DNA from 2 places in the Shewanella sp. SR1 genome. Region 2 is predicted to be linked to the other one. Evidence: predicted binding sites of a transcription regulator. Region 2 holds the regulator's gene; the other holds the start of a gene.
What was found. The regulator MetJ, encoded in region 2, represses methionine synthesis genes. The targets are predictions, from matches to a motif close to TAGACGTCTAGACGTCTA.
Positions count from the first base shown of each region.

Region 1 (5,103 bases), on a different contig from region 2:
ATTACGCCAGTATGGTGTCACTGGCGTTTATGTTAATGTGGCTGCCGATGTATTGCTGAACAATATTTGTACAGCAAAGATCAACAGACCCTAGCTACACAACTCAAAGTGGGTCTGATAGGTTTGTGCCCAACGCAACAACTCCACACGATTACGGGACTGAGTCTTACGAAAGATGGAAGAAATGTGTGCCTTCACTGTATGTTCGCTGATGCACAATCTGTGGGCGATTTCTTTATTCCTCGCGCCACTCGACACAAATTGAATAATAGTGCGCTCACGGGATGTCAACATCTGCAGCATAGCTACAGTATCGGAGGGCATCTCATTGTTACCATCGAGCTTTTGCACTACACGACGGAACATCTTACTCAGTAGTGTTCTATCGTACCATAGCTCCTCTGCCACCATTTTACGTAAACCTGTTAACATCAAATCCATACGTTGATCGGCAAATAAAATGCCTCGAATGCCAAGTAACATAGCTGACTCTTGATCTAAAGAGTCACGCTCGACTTGGTACAGTGCCACGGGAAAATTTGATACTAAGCGCGAAGCCAACAAAGGTATCCCCTTGTTATCCAATGCAGAACCTTTTTGGGTAATCAGATAAAAACTACGACGACTCTTATCTAAATCCAATTCTGCCGCATGTTTAACGATGCGAGTTTTCAAACCGATGGATTCAGCGAGTAACGCTAAATGACATGGCGCCGCCATTTGGTGTAAAAAAACCAATTCATTAATTGTGCTCAATGACTCTCCTCCCTGAAAAGTATTCTCTATTGGCAAAATGGTATGTTTGACTAGCCTCTTTAGTTAGATTTTTAAACATTCCATTAACCTAGTTAATTCTGACTAGTTAAAGACTGAAAAACATCACCCAAATGTACTATTCCCTATTTACCCTTAGTACATTCGACTAACTCACCGTAGATAAATAGAGTAACAGTAGAAAATATAAATCACCATCGACCTATAACGGCGCATAGTACCTTCAGACTATGAAGATATCAGACTAAAGTTGCAACACAAACTTAACATGAAAGTATGACAGCTAAATGCCATCACACTCACGCCAAATATTTTATGGAAGGATGAACTTATGATTCGAGCAGAAACAATCAGGAGCTCAGTGCCACTAGCTCCTGAGTTTAAGTGCCGCTATTTGTTTATCTTGAAAACGAGACAATAAAACGAGTGCGACAATTGCGCCAATTAATGCCATCAACATATCTGATTGAGTGTCCCATACATAGCCTTGGGTGCCCAAAAAGGCTTCGGCGCCTTCACCTGTTGCCACGGCAACCCACCATTCGATAAGTTCATAAAAAGCCGAAAACGCGAGCACAAAACACGTGACTAAAAACGCACACCAAGCACCGGGTTTGACCGCTTGATTACGCAGCATAATTTCACGCGCTAACATGGCAGGGATAAAGCCTTGAGCAAAATGACCTAACTTGTCGTAATTATTACGTTCTGAGCCCATCCAATGGGCAATAGTGTCGAATAATGGCACTTCAGCATAGGTGTAATGCGCGCCGACAAACAACACACAGCAATGGGCTAACACTAAAACATACACCAGCGGCGTTAATGGGAAGCGTTTGCGGGTAAAAAATAGCAGTGGCACAGCCACTAATGCGGGAACCGCTTCGAGCCACCAAGTGAAAGGATCCGCGGGATTTATCACCGACCACACGAGCACTAAGAGGTAAATAGCACACCACGCGATTTTGTTATTCAATGTTTCTTCCTCTTATGCGATATTGTTCTTAATTTAGAATATTAACTTTAGCCATCTAGCCCTCCACACTGAGTAAAAAAAGTGCTATTTTGGTGGGTGAAGGTTGTCAGCATATCATAAGAAACATTTCTATTAATTAGAGGGTACCCATATCATGGCGAAACATTCGCTGGACAAGGATAAGATCAAGATCCTGCTGTTGGAAGGCGTCCACCAATCTGCGGTCGATGTACTTGAGCGTGCGGGATACACCAACATCGAATACCATAAAGCCTCATTAGGCGATGAAGCATTAATTGAATCCATCAAAGATGCACATTTCGTGGGACTTCGTTCACGTACCCAATTAACTGCCGAAGTGCTGAAACGCGCCGAGAAGTTGATCGCGGTCGGTTGCTTCTGTATCGGAACCAACCAAGTTGATCTTGCCACCGCCGAATCCCTGGGTATCCCAGTATTTAACGCGCCATTCTCCAACACTCGCAGTGTTGCCGAACTCGTGATTGGCGAAATCATTATGCTGATGCGCGGTATCCCTGAGCGTAACGCCATCGCCCACCGTGGTGGCTGGATGAAAACCGCCGCAGGCAGCTACGAAGTGCGCGGTAAAACCTTAGGCGTAATCGGTTACGGTCATATCGGTACTCAGCTTGGCATTCTGGCTGAGACGCTGGGCATGCGCGTGGTGTTCTTCGATATCGAAGACAAATTGCCACTGGGTAATGCACAGCAAATTCATTCAATGGAACAGTTACTGGCGCAAGCTGACGTAGTGAGCTTACACGTACCAGAAACCCCACAAACCAAAGACATGATAGGCGCAGCTGAATTTGCGGCGATGAAAAAGGGCAGCATCTTTATCAACGCCTCACGCGGTACTGTGGTTGATATCGAGGCCTTAACGGTCGCCTTGAAAGAACGTCACCTCGCTGGCGCGGCGATTGATGTGTTCCCAGTTGAGCCGCAATCTAATGACGATGAATTTATCAGCCCACTTCGAGGTCTTGATAACGTATTACTAACACCGCATGTGGGTGGGAGTACTGCAGAAGCCCAAGAAAACATTGGTATCGAAGTCGCGGGCAAGCTCGCTAAATACTCAGACAACGGCTCGACCGTATCTGCAGTTAACTTCCCTGAAGTATCGCTACCTATGCATAAAGGCACCTCACGCTTACTGCATATTCACCAAAACCGTCCTGGCGTGCTGATCAAGATCAACCAAGCCTTCTCGGAAAAAGGCATCAACATTGCCGCGCAATATCTGCAAACTACCGCTGAGATTGGTTATGTGGTCATGGAAGTCGACACTCACCAAGCCGAAGAAGCCTTAGTTGAGTTAAAGGCAATTGAAGGCACACTGCGTACCCGCGTGCTGTTTTAAGAGTTAAGCCGAATCGCATTAAGCGTTTCGGCTAAAGTACAAAGACTAAGGCGCACATATCATTCACAGATATGTGCGCCTTATGCTTTTGAGCCAACAGGAATTCCGTTACAATCTAGCCTCTCACATCGCCTTCATTTTCAGGATCTCGCTATGACTATTTCAGTTTCTACGCCCCATTGGGATCTGGACGCTTCTTTGCCTCCACTCATGCTTGCCAACTTATCTCATATGGGCCTTATTAAAGTGGTTGGAGAACAAGGCCGCAGTTTCATCCATGGCCAAGTGACCACTGACATCAGCTCATTAGCCGATAACCAATGGCGCTGGGGTGCACATTGCGATCCAAAAGGTAAAATGCTGGCCAGTTTCAGGACCTTTGCCATCCAAGATGCGCTCTTTATGCTGATGCCAAAGGATGCCATCGAAGTCGATTTACCCCAGTTACAAAAATATGCCGTGTTTAGCAAAGCCACCTTAAGCAATGCATCCGCTGAATGGACTTTGCTCGGGGTCGCCGGTGAACAAGCAAGCCAGTTCGTGAGCGAACATTTTGGCGACATTCATCAAGAATTCACGCCAATTGAACATGGCGCGATTTTAAAAGACGCTGACCGTTTCATTTTAATGTTAACCCCAGAAGCTGCTGCAGCTTTAGTGGCCAAATCAAAGCTGAGCGTATTTGATGCCAGTGCTTGGCAAGCGTTAGAAATTACCGCGGGTTATCCCAACCTTGCCGCCAGCCATGCCAGCCAATACGTACCGCAGATGTGCAATCTACAAGCGGTTAACGGTATCAGCTTCAACAAGGGCTGTTACATGGGACAAGAAACCATAGCGCGGATGAAATATCGTGGCGGCAATAAACGCGCCCTGTATATTTTGCATGGTCATACTAACCTGCAAATCAGCCCAGAGTCAGGCCTTGAAATCGCGATGGAAGATGGCTTCCGCCGTGGCGGCCATATTATTGAGTTTGTACAGCGTGGCAACCAAGTGTTGTTAACTGCGGTGCTTGCCAACGATACCAGCAACGAGACTAAACTGCGTTTTGCCGACGATGAGCAATCAAGCTTAACGATTCAAGCCCTGCCCTACTCATTAGACGAAGCATAAGGCTTTGATTTAATAACACGGTATAGATATAGAGATTGAAACAGAATAAAGGCGCCAATGGCGCCTTTAGCTTATCTTATACTCAAGCCCTCGAGCACTTGAGCATTCGAGCATTCGAGCATTCGAGCATTCGAGCATTCGAGCATTCGAGCATTCGAGCATTCGAGCATCAGTTTTCCAAATAAGTATCTCGAATAGCGATCGCCTCAGGCAGGATTTCTTTAAACATTTCCACCAGCTTAGGATCAAAATGTTTTCCCGCTTGATTGTCAAATAACTCCATCGTCGCTTCGATCGTCCAAGCCTGCTTATAAGGCCTTTGCGAAGTCAAGGCATCGAACACATCGGCAATCGCAGTGATCCGCCCTTCAAGGGGAATATCCTCTCCCACCAAGCCATTAGGGTAACCTGAACCATCCCACTTCTCATGGTGAGTTAAGGCGATGCGACGGGCCATCTGCAATAACGGATCGCTGTGTTCACCGATAATTTCAGCGCCGATAGCGGCATGTTGCTGCATGATGCGCCACTCCTCGGCATCAAGCTTACCCGGCTTTTTCAGCACAGCATCGGGGGTACCGATTTTACCGATATCGTGCATCGGCGCCGCATTAAAAATTAAGTCGCAGAAATTGCTAGGTAAACCAAGCTTTATCGCCAATATTCGGGCGTAGTGGCTCATGCGTACCACATGTAAACCTGTCTCGTTGTCCTTATATTCGGCGGCGCGGCCAAGGCGGCGGATGATCTCAAAACGGGTTTCTTCTAACTCGTGGGTACGGATTTTAACTTGTTGTTCGAGTAGGCGTTTTTGATCATAGAGCGCAAGATGGGTTTTCACTCGCGCCTTAAC
Region 1 is NZ_JAJAEF010000036.1:18-5,120, forward strand. It holds gene KV201_RS20885 (response regulator transcription factor) at 91-756, opposite strand; gene KV201_RS20890 (DUF2238 domain-containing protein) at 1,142-1,750, opposite strand; gene serA (phosphoglycerate dehydrogenase) at 1,905-3,134, shown strand; gene ygfZ (tRNA-modifying protein YgfZ) at 3,288-4,250, shown strand; gene KV201_RS20905 (two-component system response regulator) at 4,420-5,103, opposite strand, start outside.
Region 1: serA (phosphoglycerate dehydrogenase) is a predicted target of MetJ. The motif match lies at 1,799-1,816, and genes of this name have one in related genera.

Region 2 (5,103 bases):
TTTACTCGAACTGACTAAACCGACTAACTCAACGCTAGCTTCGAGTTCATGGTCCAGTGATGGCGACACAGACTTAAACAAATCGACCCATGCCTCACCTATATTGCCCACGCCGAGCAGCAAGACACCAATGCGTTTACGCGGCCCAGCGCAGCGGCGATGAACCTTTTGCGTCAACAGATTCACCTGCGACTGAGGCACCAGCGTCACTAAGCTTAAGTCACCACTAAACAAAGGTTTAGCATCACGACTTAATAAACGGGCGAAGCTACGGCGATAATGTTCAGCATCGGCACTCACTAACGCCACTAAGCCGAGATCTGTGTTGATCTGTTGTTCGCTGATCCCTAATGCTTGTGCATGAGTATCGAGTAATCTTTGCACTTGTTTTTGATTTTCAGCGGTATAGGCAAGCTCAACCCTTTGATGGGCAGACGTCCAATGGGCCAATGGCGTTAAACCCGCGGCGATCAACGAATCTAATAAGCTCGTTAATTCACCCGTGAGCTTAAAGCCGAACAAGACGACAGCATTGAGGTTCGTCACCACAGGCGCGCTCGCAGACGAACTGTGGGGCGCAATCAAGGTAAAGTCGGTGTGTGATGCATAACTTGAGCGCACCGCTAAACTCACTTCGGTATTGAACAAAGGCTGCAAAGTGCGCGAATGCAATACTGGCGAGCCTAAACGCGCTAGGCGGTCGGCTTCGGCAAGTGACATGCTTTTCAGTAATTTAGCATCGTTGATCTTATTAGGATCAGCGTTGAACACCCCTTCCACATCGGTCCAAATGGTCACGCGCTCAATATCGGCAAGGCTGGCAATCAAGCTAGCGCTAAAATCGGAACCATTACGACCAAGTAATAAAGTATCGCCGCGCTCGTTAGCGCAGATAAATCCAGTGATCACCAGTCGTTCATTTGGGTGGGCGGCCAACAGCGCTTGTACTTTTGCGCGGGATTCCTGCACCCGAATTTGCGGCACGGCGGCTTCATCGGCCACTAAAATTGAACAGGCATCCACATGGCTTGCGGCCACGCCTGATTCGCGCAGCAGCGCCGCCATTAAACGTGCCGACCAACGCTCGCCAAAGCTCACCACATGGTTAACTTGGTATTCGTTACGTTCGTCGAGGGACAATAGACTGATGAGCTGCGCCTGATCTGTCGCCAAACGCTCGCGCAGATCGCGGGCTTGTTCGTTCGACAATAACTGCTCTACCAACCCCTGTTGGTAGCTGGTCAGCACTTGTAATTCTTCTTGCCACAACTGACCCGCATCACGCAGCGCTAATAATTTATACAGGAAATTCGTACTCTTACCCGCCGCAGAGACCACCACAAGGTCATCGCTATGACCGTGGGTTAACAGGATATGGGCGACTCGGCGATAACAATCGGCATCCGCTAAACTGGAGCCACCAAATTTATGTAAGTGACAACGTGCCATCTATTATTCCTCTACTGACAAGCCGCAACGGCGGCTAATCCTGCTTGAATATCTGCAACTAAATCGGCGGCATCTTCAATACCCACCGATAGACGCAATAGGGTGTCCTTAATGCCTGCCTCAAAACGCGCCTGCGGCTCCATGGCTCTGTGGGTCATAGTTGCGGGCACGGCCACCAAACTTTCAACGCCACCTAAACTTTCCGCCACACTAAATAAGCTGAGTGCACCTAAAAAGGCCACCACTTCGGCCTCGCCGCCCTTGAGCTCAAAACTCAGCATAGCGCCAAAGCCCTTTTGTTGCTTGGCGGCAATGGCATGACCTGGGTGATCCGCAAGACCAGGGTAATAAACTTTGCTCACCACAGAGCTTTGCGTTAACACCTCAACAATGCGCTGGGCATTGGCTTGATGTTCACGAATTCGCACCGCTAAGGTACGTAGGCCGCGCAGGGTTAAGTAACTATCAAATGCCGATCCCGTTAAGCCTAACGTGTTCGACCACCAATGTAAGCTTTCGCCAATTTGTGCATCTTTGGCAACCACAGCGCCGCCAACCACATCGCTGTGACCATTGATGTATTTAGTGGTGGAGTGGATAACGATATCCGCGCCTAACAATAGGGGTTGTTGCAATATCGGCGATAAAAAAGTGTTATCGACCACCACCAGCGCGCCGACCTCATGGCTTGCCTTAGCAATAGCCTCGATATCCACCACACGCAATAGCGGGTTAGACGGGGTTTCGAGCCACACCATCTTAGGATTTTGCGCGATCGCTGCGGTTAACGCTTGGCTGTCGGTTTGATCAACCACAATCAGCTTAAACTGGCCTTTCTTCGCCAAATTAGTAAATAAACGGTAAGAACCGCCGTAACAATCGTGGGGCACCACCAATAGATCATCGGGGCCGAGCAAAGTGGTCACTAGGGTGATGGCCGCCATGCCAGTGCAGGTCACTATGCCAGTGGCGCCCTTTTCTAATTGCGCTAATGCTTCGCCTAAAATACAGCGTGTTGGGTTGCCTGAACGACTGTAATCGAATTCGCGAGGATTTTTATGACCATCGAAGGCGTAATTAGTCGACAAATAAATCGGTGGCACAACTGCGCCATATTGAGTATCGCTTTCGATACCCTGACGCACTGCCAGTGTGGCTAATTGACGCTCTGCCATGGGTGGACTCCTAAATTCGGTAGACTGATAGAGATGTCTGGACGTCTAAATGTACCTAAGCCCAAGGCCATCGTCAATAGGCGTGAAGACGTTTAGACGTCTGAACATAAAGAAATCTGTTTGCAATCACAAAGAAATAGTAGCAATAATTTGACTGTTCTTTGTAAGGGTTTAAAATCTGCCCCGAATTTAGCGTTATAACAGGTGAGTCAATGACTGAATGGAATGGGGAATACATCAGCCCCTATGCTGAACATGGCAAGAAGAATGAACAAGTAAAAAAAATTACTGTGTCTATTCCGCTCAAAGTGCTTAAGGTCCTTACGGACGAACGAACTCGTCGTCAGGTCAATAATTTGCGTCACGCCACCAACAGCGAGCTGTTGTGTGAGGCATTTTTGCACGCCTACACTGGCCAGCCATTGCCTAACGATGAAGATCTGTCAAAAGATAGCCCAGACAGCATTCCCGCCGAAGCCAAGTTGCTGATGGACGAGATGGGGATCGAGTGGGAAGACATGGAATAGCGACTTGTCGCTGGCAAAGTTACATCACAGTGCTCATCAATAGGGATCGTTAACGATCCCTTTTTGTTTATATGGAATCCTATGTTTTCTATGATAGATCCACAGACTCTCGCCTTGGCCTCACTGATTGTATTTCTTGGCGCCTTAACCCAGAGCCTGATTGGGTTTGGCCTAGCGGTTGTCGCCAGTCCTTTGCTGTATATCGTCGATCCGCAGCTCGTACCGGGTCCCGTTATTGCCATGGGATTTACCATCTCGCTACTGACCTTATTCCGGGAACGTGGTCATTTAGAATTCAATGGCTTGCAATATGCGCTTATAGGTCGCGTGCCCGGTGGTTTTATCGGCGCGAGTCTGTTGCTGTTTGCGCCTCAGCCCATACTCGGGTTATCCATCGCCGCCATTGTGGCTGTCGCGGTTATACTCAGCCTGTATAAATTCAGCCTGCCAGTGAATAAGAAAACCCTCTTTGGGGCGGGCGTCGTCTCGGGGATTTTCGGTAATATTGCCGCTATTGGTGGCCCGCCGATGGCGATTCTATTGTCAGGCAAAGACGCTTCGCAGTTTCGTGCCGCCCTGTCGGCCTTCTTCATTTTTAGCTCCACCATAGCTATGGTCATTTTGGCGATCACTGGCTTATTAGAATTGAAGCACCTGTGGCTGTCGTTAATGTTGCTGCCTTCAGTGCTTTTAGGGTATTTAGTCGCGGGGCGATTAGTGGGCAGTGTCGATAAAGATAAAACTAAAATGGCGACCTTAGTCCTATGCAGTATCAGCGCCTTAGTGCTAACGGTGAAATCGGTTATCGAGTTATTGCCCCAATAAGCGTCCTGCTTGTATTGGCAAATCATCTGAAGATTCAAACAATAAAAAAGCACTGACATTGTCAGTGCTTTTCTTTATCTATCAATATCTAAAGCCAGCTTACACTCAGCTTAAATAGCTTTGCCCTGCGTACACAATAAAGTGTCTTAGAGCGAGTACGCCGGTTAAGCTCGCGCAGGCAACCATGATCATTGCGCCCTTAGTATGGCGAGTCGCGGCTGGTAGCAACATGAACAGCAATGGAATACCAAAACCTATACCGACGACGCCTATCCAGAACACGCTTGCCCATAGCCCAGAGGTTAACGACGCTAAGGCCGCAGCCGCCGCGCCGCCCTTGAAGTACAAGGCGCAGAACAACATGAACAGGAACAAGATTTCAATCGCCATCACAGGCAACTCTAAACCGTGCATCTTGACTAAAGTTTTATCGTGGCTGTCAGTCTTAAACAGCAAGAGTGCCAGTACCGCGTTTGCCGCAGCGCCCGCCGATAAACCCGACACTAAAAACAGCGCAGGCAGTACCGCAGTGTTGAGCATAGGGTAAGCATTCATCGCCGAAATTAAGAAGCCAGTGTAAGCCCCTACGCCAATGGCGAGGACAAACAACAATACTTCAATCAGCTTTCGAAATGGCATAAGTAACTTAGCGATAGGCGCTAGGAAACCCAAACCCCATTTTGGTAAGTCATCCCGCAGCACAATAATGGCGTACGCAAAGGCTAAGGGAGAATACGCCAGCAGCGCCAGCACCCCAATGGCCATCACAGACTGGAAGTTATAGTGAATTAAGATCAGCCAGAAGTGGAAGGGTTTGGTTAAATCAAACACTAAGCAGGCTAAACCTAAGCTAATGGCCACAGGCCCAATAATGGCAGCCGCCTTAAGAATGCTGCTTTCGGCTCCCGCGCTGAGCTCCTTATTCGCCCAGCGTAAACCAATGCCAATCAATAAACTGCCCGCGGATAACCCCGCCATAAACAGGTAAACGGCGATGACCCAGTGCCAAGTGACAGGATCATATTGCGCCATGTCGCCCCAAGTATTGTTCATAATCAAATCCCCCCTCTTTTGGTAGGAACGCGATATACCCTAGGTTTAGTGCCTAAATGGGTTTTATCTTGGTA
Region 2 is NZ_JAJAEF010000011.1:147,705-152,807, reverse strand. It holds gene KV201_RS12660 (bifunctional aspartate kinase/homoserine dehydrogenase II) at 1-1,449, opposite strand, end outside; gene metB (cystathionine gamma-synthase) at 1,461-2,624, opposite strand; gene metJ (met regulon transcriptional regulator MetJ) at 2,837-3,151, shown strand; gene KV201_RS12645 (sulfite exporter TauE/SafE family protein) at 3,233-3,976, shown strand; gene nrfD (NrfD/PsrC family molybdoenzyme membrane anchor subunit) at 4,082-5,029, opposite strand; gene KV201_RS12635 (4Fe-4S dicluster domain-containing protein) at 5,032-5,103, opposite strand, start outside.